Regions from separate parts of the Vibrio kyushuensis genome, predicted to be linked through region 2. Evidence: predicted binding sites of a transcription regulator. Region 2 holds the regulator's gene; each other region holds the start of a gene.
What was found. Region 2 encodes PurR, which represses purine synthesis genes. Its sites were predicted from a motif close to TNANGNAAACGTTTNCNTNA; they were not measured.
Positions count from the first base shown of each region.

Region 1: L4D20_RS19885 (phosphoribosylaminoimidazolesuccinocarboxamide synthase) is a predicted target of PurR. The motif match lies at 1,387-1,406, and genes of this name have one in related genera.
Region 3: L4D20_RS17170 (NCS2 family permease) is a predicted target of PurR. The motif match lies at 1,328-1,347, and genes of this name have one in related genera.

Region 1 covers NZ_JAKJSV010000010.1:27,112-30,350, forward strand. Annotated here, with positions in the region: gene L4D20_RS19880 (methyl-accepting chemotaxis protein) at 1-26, shown strand, start outside; gene L4D20_RS19885 (phosphoribosylaminoimidazolesuccinocarboxamide synthase) at 165-1,268, opposite strand; gene L4D20_RS19890 (hypothetical protein) at 1,493-1,882, opposite strand; gene L4D20_RS19895 (hypothetical protein) at 2,090-2,272, opposite strand; gene L4D20_RS19900 (J domain-containing protein) at 2,439-3,239, opposite strand, start outside.
Region 2 covers NZ_JAKJSV010000004.1:265,157-268,395, reverse strand. Annotated here, with positions in the region: gene torD (molecular chaperone TorD) at 1-389, shown strand, start outside; gene purR (HTH-type transcriptional repressor PurR) at 677-1,684, shown strand; cyclic di-GMP riboswitch class I at 1,823-1,926, shown strand; gene L4D20_RS10360 (TfoX/Sxy family DNA transformation protein) at 2,039-2,629, shown strand; gene L4D20_RS10355 (TVP38/TMEM64 family protein) at 2,792-3,239, shown strand, end outside.
Region 3 covers NZ_JAKJSV010000007.1:304,888-308,126, reverse strand. Annotated here, with positions in the region: gene rpoZ (DNA-directed RNA polymerase subunit omega) at 1-238, opposite strand, end outside; gene gmk (guanylate kinase) at 422-1,045, opposite strand; purine riboswitch at 1,433-1,532, shown strand; gene L4D20_RS17170 (NCS2 family permease) at 1,604-2,974, shown strand; gene L4D20_RS17165 (hypothetical protein) at 3,159-3,239, shown strand, end outside.

The DNA.
Region 1 (3,239 bases), on a different contig from region 2:
CTGAAATTGGTCGATTTAAAGTATAAGTTAGTTGGAGCCCATTTCTTATAGGAAGTGGTGTCCACCAAAAATAAAAGCGCCCGTTGCAATAACGGGCGCTTTTTTATCAATTGCTATTTTAGCTCGATGTTGAGATAAATAGATAACTTCTAATTAAGTAGACCTTAGTCAATCAAGCCATATTGTTCACGAAGTACGTCGATGATCTCTTGCTTAGGGTTAGCGCTTAGGTGTAAAGGTTTACCCGTAATCTTTTCGGCAATGCTAATGTATGTTTTAGAAATATCCATCAATGCGTCATTTGGTAAGGCATTGTTGCGCGCTAGGGCTTCTCTTTCTGGCATGCGTTCTTTGTTAAGAAGGATGTCTGGATCTGGGAAATGGTTTAAAAGAAACTGGCGGAAGCCTTCTTTCGAATTCTCAACAATATTACCCGCTTGATACTCTTTGGTGTCCCAAATGCGAGAAGAGTCAGGCGTGCCAACTTCATCCATATAAATAAGTTTTTCATTACCCGCAGCGTCATTCACATAGCCAAACTCAAACTTAGTATCGACAAAAGTTTGGTCTACTTCAGCCAAAGCTTTACTAATTACAGAAAAACCTTCCTTTAGCAGAGTCTCGTATTTTGTAATGTCATCTGAGCCAGAGAAATTGAAAGCAGCATAGCTATCTTCGATATTCTTACGTGAGATATTGACATCATCGGCTTCAGGAACACCAGGGATACCTTTAAGAATCCCTTTGGTTGACGGAGTAATTAGAAGCTCAGGAAGAACCTTATCTTTCTCAAGCCCTTCTGGAAGCTCAATACCACAAAATTCACGTTCGCCTTTCTCATACGCTCGCCACATAGAGCCAGTGATATAGTTGCGGCATATAGCCTCTATCATGACTGGTTTTGCTTTTTGAACAATCCAAACAAACGGATGTGGAATATCAAGAATATGGCTGTCAGCAAGGTTATTTTTCTTAAACAGATCGAACCAATGGTTAGATATCGCATTCAGTGCAGCACCTTTTCCAGGTACTCCTTTAAGGCCACCTTCAGCATGCCAAATACAATCAAACGCAGAAATACGGTCACTGATTACCATAATCGCTAAAGGCGCGTCGGGAGCGACATCATAACCTTTTTCTTGAATAAGACGTTGACTGTCTTCTTCAGTTAACCAGTAAACAGAGCGGACTTTACCGCTGTGAACAGGTTTGTTAGTGCGAATTGGTAAATCGTCATTGACGGCTAAGACTTGATCAGCAAGGCTCATTAGACATTCCTATTTTATTAAACGTCACATTGAGAATGTGCCTAAGTACGTTAAAAGACGCGACCTAGACAGTGAATATGGAATGCATCATACCAGAACTTTTCAAGCTCATCACTTAAAAAGCAAACGTTTGCCTATTGCTTGTTCTGGCTTGAATATATTTGAGGAAAAAGAAAAAAGCCTCAACGTGTGAGGCGAAAGAGTGTGAAAAGACGTCGAACTTGTTAATGGTACTTTTGGCCTCTGCCTTCAACGAAAAATACTTCACAGTCATGGTGTGATGCTAAAGATTGTAATAGGGCTTGGTTAATATGATCAATGCTATTAGAGGCGACGACTGCACTCGCGTTACCTGATTTTATAGCCTTGGTAACGGTTTCTAACTCAGTCATCGATTGCGACGGTTTCATATGAATAATTTTATTACAGCTCACTTTTGATGAAGAGAACTGCTCAAGGTTAGGACGAGGACATTCTGCGGTAAAAAGAATCCATTGTTGGCTATTGGATAAACCAGATAGGCGATACATGATTGAATCGTCAATAATCATTGCTCTTGTTGGTTGGGCAAGGGTATTGAATTTTGAGTATTGATTAGTCTGTTGCTGCAACATTATCCTGTCCTTTTATACATACTGTATGCCTATACAGTAGTTTTATTTTATCCAAGGATCAAGCTAAAACTGACGTTTTAATGAACAAAGTGTGATTTCGATTAGATTGGGAGTGTGTTTTTTATGCAACGAATGGGGTTTAGTAACAGTAGAAAGCGAAAAAGCCACTTTAAGTGGCTTTTGTTAGTCAGAAAATGGTGGTAGCTGTCAGCAGTGAACGCTTTGTCGCTCTAGCTGCCGTTGTTCAGCAATATTAAATTGGCGGACATCCAGTGCTGCAAGATCGTAGCAGTCTTTGCATGAGTTGTTAGACTTACCGTCAATGTAGTTAAGTTGAGTGAGTACGCTAGGTTTTTTACACCAGTCACAAGTACCTTCTGAGCTGAACATTATTTTCTCCCTCTTGTTTGAGTTCGCCATCTATTTTCCAAAAGCATTATGACATATTTCCCCCTTTGAAGTTAAAGTTTTGTTACTTGTGTGAGAGGGGAATCGCTTGCGCAGCTTATTTATGGCGATGTGCGGGGGTTTTACAAATATTGACGAAATGTAACAATTAGTTAACGTTGGTTGGTTTTTTAGTGTGAGTAATGATTATCTTTAGCGCACTGTTAAGTCTTTTCATCTCTTCATCACTCCCACTTAAGTCGGGATGATACAACTTAGATAATTGTTTATAGCGAACTTTAATCTGTTTTTGATCTGGAAGTTTTGTTGCTTTAAAACCGAAAATGGCACATGCGATGGTCAGTTTATCTGCATCTGGTGCTCTTTGATTTGATTGCTGTAACTTTTTAACCTGATGAAACATAGTTTCCAGTTGTCGCTTCTGCTGTTTAATTATTAGTGCTTGATTTTGTGTAGTTTCCTTTAGGATCTGTTTTTGGTTAAGGTCTGTGCTCAGCTTTTTACGTTTACGTCGTTTAACCGTGATTGAAATTAGAACGGCAATAATAATGATGCCGATAACAATAAGAGGGTTGGAATAAGTTTGATCGCTAGGCTTTGGTGATGTAGAAGTTGACTCAACAGTTACATCACTCATTTCAAAAGCAACATCTAGTTGATCCAGGGATGAGACTTGTTGTGCCTTGCGTTGATTGAATTTAGCTTCCAATACTCGGCTATAACCTGATTCTGCCTTTTCACTATTGGGCTGCGCGACAAGATACCAAAGTTCGGCCATGTCGAGGTTCTTTGGTTTTTCTGGGTGTTTCTCATAGATTGTGGCTAATGCTATTTGAGCGTCGATATTGCCTTCAACAGCAAGTTTGGTGAGCCAATACAAAGCTTGGTTAAGGTCAGGTTCTGTTCCTATTCCTTTGAGGTAATGCGTTGCTAACGAAAATTGAGATTG
Region 2 (3,239 bases):
CAGACAAAGACTCTGCGCTGCCTTATGCGTCGATGTACATTGGTAAATCGGGCCTTCTCAATGACGTCCCTGCAAAAGAAGTGGCAGAGCTAATGGCACAGCATGGTGTAACTGTTGACGAAACTCTTAATGAACCTGCTGACCATCTGGCCGTTGAACTCGATTTCTTAGGTAATCTTATTATTCGTTCGAACGAGTTAGAACAAGAAAAGCATTTAGACGAAGCACTTGCAGAGCAAGAACAGTTTATCAGCACACATATTCTTACATGGACACCGCAGTTCAATGAGAAGTGTCAGAAGCTCGATGAGTTCGGCTTCTACGCATCAGTTTCTGAGTTATTGTGCGCTTTCTTAGAGCTTGATTGTCGTTATTTGGTTGGCGAATAAACAATCTGCTTCAGAAAGTAACAAAGTTTCAAAAAATTGCCATGATATTGTCTAATTGTGGTTTTAGATCACGTCAAAGTAGTCTGTTTTCGTTGCTTGTACTACGTATGACGTCTAAAATTAGCACCGATAATGACAATTATATTGAATAATAAACCGCTATTACAGGCGGTTTTTGTGTTTTAGGCACTTGGACACTTGATTTGTTTGTAGATACAAGCGATTTGTAGATGTAACCCGTTTATAAGCGCAAATTATTTACTTCGCCACTTAATAGGACAGGAATTATGGCCACAATTAAAGATGTTGCTCGCTTAGCCGGCGTATCAACAACCACCGTATCTCACGTTATAAATAAGACTCGATTTGTGGCTGAAACCACCCAAGAAAAAGTAAATAAAGCAGTAGACGAATTAAACTACGCACCAAGTGCCGTTGCTCGTAGTTTAAAGTGCAATACCACACGCACCATCGGTATGCTCGTCACGCAATCAACCAATTTGTTCTTTTCTGAAGTGATCGATGGTGTTGAGAGCTACTGTTACCGTCAAGGCTATACGCTTATCTTGTGTAACACTGGTGGAATATACGAGAAACAACGCGACTATATTCGCATGCTAGCTGAAAAACGTGTCGATGGTATTTTAGTGATGTGTTCAGATTTAACTGAAGAACTTCGAGAGATGCTTGATCGTCATGCTGACATCCCTAAGGTTGTTATGGATTGGGGCCCTGAAACGTCTCAAGCCGATAAGATCATCGATAATTCAGAAGAAGGCGGTTATTTAGCGACGAAATACCTCATTGATAAAGGTCATACCGATATTGCATGCCTAAGTGGCCATTTTGAAAAAGCAGCTTGCCAAGAACGTATCGCAGGATTTAAACGCGCTTTAACCGAAGCCAACCTTAAAATCGATGAAGATTGGATTCTAGAAGGTAACTTTGAGTGCGATACAGCCGTATTAGCCGCTGACAAAATTGTCGCTATGGATAACAAGCCTACTGCCGTTTTTTGTTTCAACGATACGATGGCTTTAGGCCTTATTAGTCGTCTAGGGCAAAAAGGCGTCAATGTACCAAATGACATTTCAGTGATCGGTTACGACAATATTGAATTGGCTGAGTATTTCTCTCCTCCTCTCACAACTGTTCACCAACCTAAACGACGTGTGGGTAAAAATGCTTTTGAGATCTTACTTGAGCGAATTAAAGACAAAGATCATGAAAAACGTGTGTTCGAAATGCATCCAGAGATCGTAGAACGTAATACAGTTCGCGATCTAACTAAATAATAGTTATGTCATTTATCGAAACTTGCGTATTTTGTGATATAGTTTAGACTCATTATTGAGACAAATTTATTGAATAAACATCACAGTAATAGAATCCAAATGTGAAGTTCATTCCTAATTGGTCGTCTTTAATAGAAGTCACGCACAGGGCAAACCATTTGAAAAAGTGGGACGCAAAGCCTCCGGCCTAAACCAGATCTTCTGTCTTAACAGAGTTTTTGATAGGTAGCGGGGTTGCCGATGGCAAACAATGCAAACACAAGTTTACTTACGAATGACACAGTTTCTGCATGTTTTGCTAATCTCTCGGACCTGATTTGGTGGCGTATTTTACATACACCGAGAACATACAGCATGGATAAACCAGTACTAAAAGACTCAATGAGGCTGTTTGAACAGCTTGGACGAGTAAAGTCTCGTTCAATGTTTGGCGGCTTCGGCATTTTTATCGAAGAGACAATGTTTGCACTTGTTGTAAACGATAAGCTTCATATAAGAGCCGATAGCAATACAGTCAAAAAATTCAAACAACAAGGCTATGAACCGTACGTCTATAAAAAACGCGGTCACCCCGTCGTTACAAAGTATTATGCTTTGCCTAATGACTGGTTAGCGAATCCGACATCCACTCTATCAGAAGCAAAAAATTCACTCGATATTGCTAAGAAAGAGAAAGAGAGCCAAGCAGCAGCAAAGCCAGACCGTCTTAAGGATCTGCCAAACCTGAGGCTTGCAACCGAAAGAATGCTCAAGAAAGCGGGCATTGATTCGGTTACAACTTTAGAACAGAGAGGCGCTGTAGAGGCTTATAAAGCCATTCAGCAATCACATGCTTCAGATGTGGGATTAGAGCTGTTGTGGGCACTAGAGGGAGCGATTAAAGGCACTCACTGGTCTGTCGTACCTCAAAACCGAAGAGATGAACTTTCAGGTCGATTAAGGTAATCCCACTTTTAAATCGGATTACTCAGCTAAAGCCAACGTCAATACGTTGGCTTTTTTATTGCCTTCTGTTTCTAAATCCGATAATTGTTCGTTGTTATTGAAATTTTTACGTCTTAATGCTGTTCTTAATAGGCACACCCAAAACTCATCGGCTCTATATTTATGAACAAAAAACTTTTCCTCGGCCTCTTACTCATCGGCGTCATTATCTTCCTTACTCTTAATTATGGGCAGCTACTAACGTTAGATAATGCAAAAGCACAACAAGAGTCTCTAGCACAATTCATTGAGTCTAATTTCTTAGTTGCTGCATTAAGTTACTTTGGGATTTATATTGTTGTTACCGCATTATCTATACCTGGCGCAGCTGTTGTGACACTACTAGGCGCTGCGTTATTTGGTTTTTGGACCAGTCTTTTGCTTGTATCTTTCGCCAGCACGATTGGGGCGACTCTTGCATTTCTTAGCAGTCGCTTTCTACTTAAAGAATGGGTACAAAACAAATTTGGAGATAAGCTCTCAACAATTAATGAAGGTGTTAAAAAAGATGGGGCTTTCTATCTATTTACATTAAGGCTTATTCCAGTCGTACCCTTCTTTCTAATCAATT
Region 3 (3,239 bases), on a different contig from region 2:
GTTCTGCTGCTTCTTGCTCTTGCTGTTCTTGGCGCTCACGTGCGTCTAGAACATCTTTAGTAATAAGGCCTTCTTCGATTTCGCGTAGAGCGATAACCGTTGGCTTATCATTCTCTTCTGGCACTAGTGAATCTTTACCACCAGTCTGCATTTGACGAGCGCGGCGTGCCGAAATCAGAACTAGGTCGAAACGATTGCCTACTTTTTCAACAGCATCTTGAACAGTTACGCGTGCCATGAGGACTCCAATTAGTTAACTTAAATTTTTAATGACGAGAAAGTATACAAGTTTAATGTGACACTTTCTAGCGATTAAATAGATTTGATCCTAAAGGATCTTGGGGTGTTATGACGCTATGCATGATCATTTCATTGCTAGGGTCATGACGTTAATTGAACGGTTTCAGTCAGTTTGTCTGACTTATTCCGCCAAAAGCGCGTTAAGCATGCCTTTATATTTAGCAGCTTGCTTATCTTGCTTCAATCTTTCTGCACGAATAATGGCTTTAAAGTCCATTAATGCTGCATCAAAATCATCGTTGATAATGACGTAGTCGTATTCGCTGTAGTGAGAAATTTCTGCTTTTGCTTCTGCCATACGCTTTGCAATCACTGTATCGCTATCTTGGCCGCGAGCATTTAAACGACGCTCAAGCTCACCGTTCGATGGCGGTAAAATGAAAACACTGCGTGCTAGTGGCATTTGCTGGCGAATTTGACGAGCACCTTGCCAGTCAATATCAAGGAAGACATCAATGCCTTTCTCTAGATTCTGTTCAATCCAAACCTGAGACGTACCGTAGTAGTTACCAAACACTTCAGCGTATTCGAGGAACTCATTTTTACTGATCAGTTCTTCAAAGTGCTCTTTTTGTACGAAGTGGTAGTGTACGCCATCTTGCTCGCCCGGACGCATACCACGAGTGGTATGAGAAACCGATACTTTCATCGCGTATGTTGGATTGGTTTCTAGCATCGCTGAGATCAAGCTAGATTTTCCTGCGCCGCTAGGTGCAGATACGATATATAGAGTACCTTTGCCCATCTGTACTGTTCCACGTTTGGTTGGATGGAAGCCGAAAGTGATTCGTCTTCAATTAAAGATAGCACTGACCGAAATAATCGTCATCGAGAGGTAAATCATTCATTGATTTATCTGTTTAAGTCGATGGATTTTTGGTCAGAAAAATGGAGGCGAAGAATAGCATGATTTGCCATATTTCGACAAGCGGATGAGTGCATGAGAGAAATCCGCAATTGTTGAGGGCAAGAGAGCATTAATTTTTCAAATAAAACGGGCCAAAATTAAAGTGTATGTTTTTCAATTGTTGGCAAACGTTTGCTTGTTTATCAACAAGTTGATTTTATGGCGTAATTTTTGTGCAAAATAATGTCGAAAATCATTGAATTATTCATGAGAGCAATTAGAATTCGCGCCAAAGTTTTATCGCACTGTATATGTTTAGTGATTTGGTCTAAACGTTTCTACTACTGAGCCTAACTCGGTTGCTACAGTCCTATGTTGGTTGCTTGTATTGAGCGTTTAACCATATTCAGCGTGATAATCCCACCGATTTATAAATTAACTGAATAAGGTCTCACCGTGAGCGTCGATACTGCAATCAAGAAGAGAGCGTCTGATTCTATTCTTGAATCTACCTTCAAAATTACCGAAAGAAAATCCACTATTGGCACTGAGCTGTACGCCGGTTTCATTACTTTTTTAGCAATGAGCTACATATTGGCAGTGAACCCAGCCATTCTTGGCGATATTCCAGGTATGGATCGCGGTGCGATTTTTACAGCAACGGCATTAGCAGCGGCACTTGCTACGCTAATCATGGGAATATTTGGTAATTACCCAGTGATGCTTGCTCCGGGCATGAGCATGAACGGCTTCTTCAAGGGATTGTTATTTAGTGGTTCTGTTGCCTTAGTATGGCATGAAGCACTGTTTGGTATTTTCCTATCAGGTGTGCTTTATCTGATTCTGTCGATGACCAACATGCGTAAAGCGATGATTGAGTCGATTCCTGAGGATTTGAAGCTAGCAATCACCGTTTCACTCGGTCTGTTCATTGCTTTCTTGGGCCTAAAAAACGCTGGCATCATTGTTTCAAACCCATTTGTATTAGTGGGAATGGGCGATATTACTGACCCGCAAGTATTGATTGCTTTCGTGAGTATTTTTATCGCTTTGGGTTGTATGGTTCGTGATATCAAGCTGGCAACGTTCATCTCGTTTATCTCCGCGATTGTATTAACGATTCTGGCGGATATCTTTCTTGGTACTAACCATGCGCCGATTCCAGAGCAATTTGTCACTATGCCACCAAGCATGGAAGGCAGCTTTGGTGCGATCTTTAACTTCTCAGGCTTCACGGCAGAGAAGATGTTCGACCTACTGTTTATCGTTATCATCTTCTTGATTGTCGATTTCTTTGATGGTTTAAGCACCATTGTTGGTGTTGGCCGTGATGCAGGTATTATTGATAAAGACGGTAAGGTGCCAAATGCGCGCTCTGCACTGGTTGCTGACGCTGGCGGCACGGTGATTGGTTCTGTATTAGGTACGACATCTATTACGGCCTTCTCTGAGTCTGGCATTGCTTCTTCTCAAGGTGCGAAGACGGGTTTGGCGGCTGTAATGGTGGCTGGGTTATTCCTAATCTCGCTATTCCTATACCCACTGTTCTCAATTTTCTCGGCAGCGATGGTTGCACCTGCGATGGTTGTTGTTGGTATCTACATGATTGGTCGTCTTGGACAAATAAACTGGGAAAAGAAAGAGTCACGTATTGCCGCTTTCTTCACCATCATGTTTACAGTACTGAGCTTCTCTCCAGCTAACGGTATGGCGATGGGCTTCATTAGCTATGCATTTACTATGGTTGTTGCAGGTAAAGGCAAACAAGTACACCCAGTGATTTATGCGCTGTGTGTGCTGTTTATGACTTACTTGGTCCTGCTTTAATCTAGTAAGCATTCGAAATTTAAAAGCCAGAGCATGATGCTCTGGCTTTGTTGTTTATTAAGCTAAGTGATTTAGGGCAAACAGCTTTTAGGGTAAAGAAGTGTAAAACCTTCTCAATGGTTATTGTTAATTACGGCTTGTCCCGTTATCGTCACACTCTACCTTTTAGTGATGAGACCGTGTGATGATGAGTAAATACACATCCACAATTTATTTCCTGTTGACGGCATTAGTAGTTATTACGCTATTTAGTGGTGCTGTTCGT